Linked DNA regions of Geobacillus stearothermophilus ATCC 12980. Each later gene encodes a partner of the first gene's protein in a complex. Links are inferred from orthologs where the notes say so. Each region holds a gene or a part of one and is shown on either strand. Other genes may lie near its edges. The genes, in order: rny and pfkA.

What was found.
Region 2: rny (region 1) and pfkA share a complex: the UniProt entries of both Bacillus subtilis proteins name them as parts of the possible RNA degradosome complex. The link is inferred for Geobacillus stearothermophilus ATCC 12980 from one-to-one orthologs.

What each region holds. Positions count from the first base shown.
Region 1 is NZ_CP128494.1:1,094,719-1,097,948, forward strand. What follows is about bases 236-3,142. They hold rny (ribonuclease Y), read left to right. Parts: upstream 236-864; coding sequence 865-2,421; downstream 2,422-3,142. Other genes in these bases: QSJ10_RS05890 (TIGR00282 family metallophosphoesterase), read left to right, coding at 2,610-3,142. Outside these bases: more of QSJ10_RS05890, read left to right, coding at 3,143-3,230. UniProt on the Bacillus subtilis protein: Endoribonuclease that initiates mRNA decay. Initiates the decay of all SAM-dependent riboswitches, such as yitJ riboswitch. Involved in processing of the gapA operon mRNA, it cleaves between cggR and gapA.
Region 2 is NZ_CP128494.1:2,166,837-2,170,148, forward strand. The notes cover bases 324-3,312. They hold pfkA (6-phosphofructokinase), read right to left. Parts: upstream 2,304-3,312; coding sequence 1,344-2,303; downstream 324-1,343. Other genes in these bases: pyk (pyruvate kinase), read right to left, coding at 324-1,317; accA (acetyl-CoA carboxylase carboxyl transferase subunit alpha), read right to left, coding at 2,490-3,312. Outside these bases: more of pyk, read right to left, coding at 1-323. UniProt on the Bacillus subtilis protein: Catalyzes the phosphorylation of D-fructose 6-phosphate to fructose 1,6-bisphosphate by ATP, the first committing step of glycolysis.

The DNA.
Region 1 (3,230 bases):
CCGGAAACGACGCCGGGCGGGCGGGCGCTCAAGTTTTACGCTTCCGTCCGCCTAGAGGTTCGTCGCGCCGAGCAAATCAAGCAAGGCAATGATATGGTCGGCAACAAGACGAAAATCAAAGTCGTCAAAAACAAAGTCGCGCCGCCGTTTAAAACGGCTGACGTCGACATTATGTACGGCGAGGGCATTTCCCGCGAAGGGGAAATCATCGATATGGCGTCTGAACTTGACATTGTGCAAAAAAGCGGCTCATGGTATTCGTACAAAGACGAACGGCTCGGCCAAGGTCGGGAGAATGCAAAACAATTTTTGAAAGAAAACCCGCATATCGCCGAAGAAATCGCCCGCGCCATCCGCAAACATTACGGCATCGATGATGGCGAAGCAGGCGGCGAACCGATGCAAGACGAATTTGGGCTGCTTGAGGAATAACAGACGGAAGGCGTCCTGGCATGACTGGGGCGCCTTTTTCCTAGCTGCCGAAACGGAACGGCCATTCACGTCCCTTTGCAGGATATGCCGGAGGACGCCCGACTAACTTGCAGGCGGTTCTGTTTCTTTTCGCATTTTGCCAAAAAGAAGAGGAAGAGCAGAACGCTCTGTGTGCCGCGGCTTAAGAAGGGCTCCTGTGTAATATCTTGACAATTCCTACCGCCGCCTTTACAATGAACATGTATATTTATCCATGTACACGGCAGGGTCGCGTGACCGCCCGCAGCGGCGTACTGCTTGGATGCGGGGGCGCGTGGAAATGGCCAGGCAAACGACCAAGCCAATGGGTTGAAAACGGGAATGTCCATCTGCGTCGGACGATGGCGCGAAGAAGGCGCAAGGGAAAACGAAATAGCAAGAGGAGGTGAAACGATGGGTTCGATCATCATCTCCGCTTTGCTTGCCTTAGTCATTGGTGCCGTTGTTGGCTTTTTTGTTCGCAAATCGATTGCCGAAGCGAAAATCGGCGGCGCGAAAGCAGCTGCCGAGCAGCTGATTGAAGAGGCGAGACGCGAGGCGGACGCCTTGAAAAAAGAGGCGCTTCTCGAAGCGAAAGACGAGATTCATAAATTGCGGACGGAAGCGGAGCGCGACATCCGCGACCGGAGAAGCGAGCTCCAAAAACAAGAAAACCGCTTGATGCAAAAGGAGGAAAACCTCGATCGCAAAGATGAAGCGCTCAACAAACGCGAGGCGCTGCTTGAAGCGAAGGAAGAAGCGTTAAACGAAAGACAACAGCATATTGAACAAATGGAAAGCAAAGTGGAAGCGCTCGTGAAGCAGCAACAAACCGAACTCGAACGCATTTCCGGCCTGACGCGTGACGATGCGCGCCAGCTCATTTTGGAACGCGTTGAAAAAGAACTGTCCCATGAGATTGCCATGATGATCAAAGAGGCGGAAACGCGGGCGAAAGAGGAAGCGGACAAGCGGGCGAAAGCGATTTTGTCGCTGGCCATCCAGCGCTGTGCCGCCGACCATGTCGCCGAAACGACGGTGTCCGTCGTCAACTTGCCAAACGATGAAATGAAAGGGCGGATCATCGGGCGCGAAGGGCGGAACATTCGCACGCTTGAGACGCTGACTGGCATCGATTTAATTATCGATGATACGCCGGAAGCGGTGATTTTGTCCGGATTTGATCCGATTCGCCGCGAAACGGCGCGCATCGCGTTAGACAAGCTTGTGCAAGACGGACGCATCCACCCGGCGCGCATTGAAGAAATGGTGGAAAAGGCGCGCCGCGAAGTCGATGAGCACATTCGCGAAGTCGGTGAGCAGACGACGTTTGAAGTCGGCGTCCATGGCTTGCATCCGGATTTGATCAAAATTTTAGGGCGGCTGAAGTTCCGGACGAGCTACGGACAAAACGTCTTGAAACATTCGGTGGAAGTGGCGTTTTTAGCCGGACTGATGGCGGCCGAACTCGGAGAAGACGAAATGTTGGCGCGCCGGGCCGGCTTGCTTCATGATATCGGCAAGGCGATCGACCATGAGGTTGAAGGCAGCCACGTGGAGATCGGCGTCGAGCTGGCGACGAAGTACAAAGAACATCCCGTCGTCATCAACAGCATCGCCTCCCACCATGGCGACACCGAGCCGACATCGGTCATCGCGGTGCTTGTGGCGGCGGCGGATGCGCTCTCCGCAGCGCGGCCGGGAGCGCGTAGCGAGACGCTGGAAAACTATATTCGCCGCTTAGAGAAACTGGAGGAAATCGCGGAATCGTACGAAGGCGTGGAAAAATCGTACGCCATCCAGGCCGGCCGCGAAGTGCGCATCATGGTCAAGCCGGATATGATCGACGATTTGGAAGCGCACCGGTTGGCGCGTGACATCCGCAAACGGATTGAAGAAGAGCTCGACTACCCGGGCCATATTAAAGTGACCGTCATCCGTGAAACGCGCGCGGTCGAATATGCGAAATAAAGTGGCATCCTATTGCCACTTTATTTTTCTTTGAAAATAATGAATCCATGAGCGGTTATTTTCATGCTTGGGTGGCGAGTAAAAGCTTACTCATGGATGTTTTTTGTGCGTAAAATGAGAAAGTACAATGGATCCGCGCCACCTTTGAAGCGAAGCGCCATATTTTTTTGATTAGAAAGGGATCGATCATGAGAATCTTATTTATCGGCGATGTCGTCGGTTCGCCGGGGCAAAAAATGGTCGAGCATTATTTGCCGAAATTAAAAGAAAAACACCGTCCCGATATCGTCATCATCAACGGTGAAAACGCCGCCGGCGGGAAAGGGATCACCGAGCCGATTTACCGGGCGTTTTTGGCCCAAGGAGCCCATGTTGTGACATTAGGCAACCATGCGTGGGACAAGCGTGATATTTTTGAATTCATCGATCAGGCGAAGGCGCTCATCCGCCCGGCGAACTATCCGCCCGGCACACCGGGAAAAGGCATCGTCTACGTGCCGACCGAGCAAGGGGAGGCGGCGGTCATCAACTTGCAAGGGCGGACGTTTTTGCCGGCGATTGACTGTCCGTTTCAAAAAGCGGATGAATTGATTGCCGCTGCCTCGACGCGCACGTCGGTCATCATTGTTGATTTTCACGCTGAGGCGACAAGCGAAAAACAGGCGATGGGCTGGCACTTGGATGGGCGCGTGTCGGCCGTCATCGGCACGCATACGCACGTTCAGACGGCGGACAATCGCATTTTGCCGAAGGGTACGGCGTACATTACCGATGTCGGCATGACCGGCCCGTATGACGGCATTTTAGGG
Region 2 (3,312 bases), 1.1 Mb from region 1 along the record:
CGCATCGACGGCGACATCGAGCATTTCGTCCGTCGTGTTCACATGCGGCGCTTCTTTCGTATACACGCCCCACACAAGCGCCAGCCGGCGCGATACCGCTTCATTTGACGTCACGGCAATAATCGGCGCTTTCGGGCGATACTTCGCCACCATTTGCGGCGTTTTTCCGCTCACGGTCGGCGTCACGATCGCCGCCACATCCAAGTTGAGCGCGGTGTGGGCGACCGACTGCCCGATGGCGTCGGTGATCGTCGTTTGGCTTTCTTTTGTGCGTTGGGACAAAATGTCGCGGTGCTCAAGCGCCTGTTCGGTGCGGAGCGCGATTTGGTGCATCGTTTTCACCGCTTCGACCGGATACTGGCCGGCCGCCGTTTCCCCGGAAAGCATGACGGCGTCGGTGCCGTCAAAAATGGCGTTAGCGACGTCGCTCGCCTCCGCCCGCGTCGGACGCGGATTGCGCTGCATCGAATCGAGCATTTGCGTCGCCGTAATGACCGGCTTGCCGAGCATGTTGCACTTTTTAATGAGCAGTTTTTGAATGAGCGGCACTTCCTCAGCCGGAATTTCCACGCCCAAATCGCCGCGCGCCACCATCAGGCCGTCGGCGGCTTCTAAAATTTCGTCAATGTTGGCGACGCCTTCTTCATTTTCAATTTTGGCGATAATTTGGATATGGAGGGCGTCATGCGCCTCAAGCAGCTCGCGGATCTCCAGCACATCGGACGCCCGGCGCACAAACGAGGCGGCGATGAAATCGATCCCTTGGCGAATGCCAAACAAAATGTCAGCCCGATCTTTCTCGGTGATGCCTGGCAAGTTGACTTTGACACCCGGCACATTGACTCCTTTTTTGTTTTTCAGCACGCCGCCGTTTAACACGGTCGTGACGATTTCTCCCGCTTGCTTGTCGACCGCGTTGACTTCCAGGCTGATGAGCCCGTCATCAAGCAAAATTTTCGCGCCGACGGACACATCATCGATTAAGCTGGGATAGGTGACCGAAATTTTTTCCGGCGTGCCGAGCACTTCGCTCATCGAAATGACGAGCTTTGACCCTTCCTTCAGCTCAATGGCGCCGTTTTCCATATTGTGCGTCCGGATTTCCGGCCCTTTCGTGTCAAGCAAAATGGCGACCGTTCGGCCCGTTCGCTTCGCCGCTTCGCGAATATTGGCGATGCGCCGCCCGTGCTCTTCATGATCGCCGTGCGAAAAGTTTAGGCGCGCCACGTTCATTCCCGCTTCCATCAGTTGCACGAGCTTGTCTACGCTCTCGCTTGCCGGCCCGATCGTGCAGACGATTTTCGTTTTCCGCTTCATCTTGTCTTCTCCTTTCCCCTCGGGACTTAAATGGACAATTCTTTCGACAATGCGTACATCCGCTGATCAATCGTATGTTTGTTGGCTAGCGCCTCCGCGATGTCATGGTCGACGAGCTGGTTGTTTTGGATGCCGACGCAGCGCCCGCCTTTTCCTTCGAGCAACAGCTCGACCGCCCGGGCGCCGAGGCGGCTCGCGAGCACGCGGTCAAACGCCGTGGGCGACCCGCCGCGCTGCACGTGGCCAAGCACCGTCACACGCGTCTCAAAGCCGGTCGCTTCCTGGATTTGCCGGCCGAAGTCGACGCCGCTTCCAACTCCTTCCGCCACGATGATGATGCTATGTTTTTTGCCGCGCTCATGGCCGCGCTTTAAGCGGGCGATGACGTCGTTCATATCATAATCGGCTTCCGGAATTAAAATCGTTTCCGCCCCGCCGGCCAGCCCCGACCATAAGGCGATGTCGCCGGCATGGCGGCCCATCACTTCGATGACGTACGTCCGCTCGTGCGACGTCGCCGTGTCGCGGATTTTGTCGATGGCATCAATGACCGTATTGAGCGCCGTGTCAAACCCGATCGTAAAATCAGTGCCCGGAATGTCGTTGTCAATCGTCCCCGGCACGCCGACGCACGGAAAGCCGTGCTCGGTCAGTTTTTTCGCCCCTTGGTACGAACCGTCGCCGCCGATGACGACCAGCCCTTCAATGCCGTGCTTTTTCAGCTGCTCGATCCCTTTTTTCTGACCTTCTTCCGTCTTAAATTCCGGACAGCGGGCCGTATAGAGTATCGTGCCGCCACGGTGGATAATATCCCCGACATCGCCGACTTCCAGCTTTTTAATGTTGCCGGCGATCAGTCCGGCATACCCGTGATAAACGCCGTACACTTCCACACCGTGGTAAATCGCTTTGCGGACAACCGAGCGAATGGCCGCATTCATTCCCGGCGAGTCGCCGCCGCTTGTCAACACACCAATGCGTTTCACTCATTTCACCTCATTTGTATCAAATTCAACACGTCCGACCTCATACATCTGTCGCTCTTGAACAACTTTAATGTACCATGAACATGAGCGGAACACAACAGCGACGCCTTGTTGAAACGGTTTACATGAACAAAATTTTTTCATGGACAGAACAAAGCTGCCCCGAAAGTCGAGACAGCTTTTTCCTTATCTTGCCCGAATCGTTTCCTGCAAAAACGACACTTGGCCGATTTGTTTAAATTTTTCATAGCGCTGCCGGACGAGCGCCTCGCCGTCAAGCGCCAACAACTCTTTCAACGACCGGCGCAGCACGCGGTCCATTTCCTTTGCCTGCTCGTCAGCGTTGCGGTGGGCGCCGCCTTTCACTTCCGGAATGATTTCGTCAATGACGCCGAGCGCTTTTAAGTCGTGAGCGGTAATTTTCATCGTTTCCGCCGCCCGTTGCGCCAATGATGCATCATTCCATAAAATGGCAGCCGCCCCTTCCGGCGAAATGACCGAGTACGTGGAATTTTCAAGCATATGAATATGATTGCCGACGCCAAGGGCGAGCGCCCCGCCGCTTCCGCCTTCGCCGATGACGATGCAGACGACCGGCACGGTGAGTCCTGCCATTTCAAACAAGTTGCGGGCGATCGCTTCGCTTTGCCCACGCTCTTCGGCCGATTTGCCCGGATAGGCGCCTTTCGTGTCGATAAAGCAGATGATCGGCCGCGAAAACTTTTCTGCCTGCTTCATGAGCCGCAGCGCCTTCCGGTAGCCTTCCGGGTGTGGCATGCCGAAGTTGCGGCGCAAATTTTCTTTCGTATCTTTGCCACGCTGGTGGCCAATGACTGTCACCGGCAGCCCGTCGTATTCGGCAATGCCCCCAACGATCGCTTCGTCGTCGCCAAAACAACGGTCTCCATGGCATTCGAGAAAGTTCGTAAACAGCCGCTCAATATAATCAAGCGTCGTCGGCCGCTGCGGATGGCGGGCGATTTGCACGCGATCCCACGGCGTCAAATTG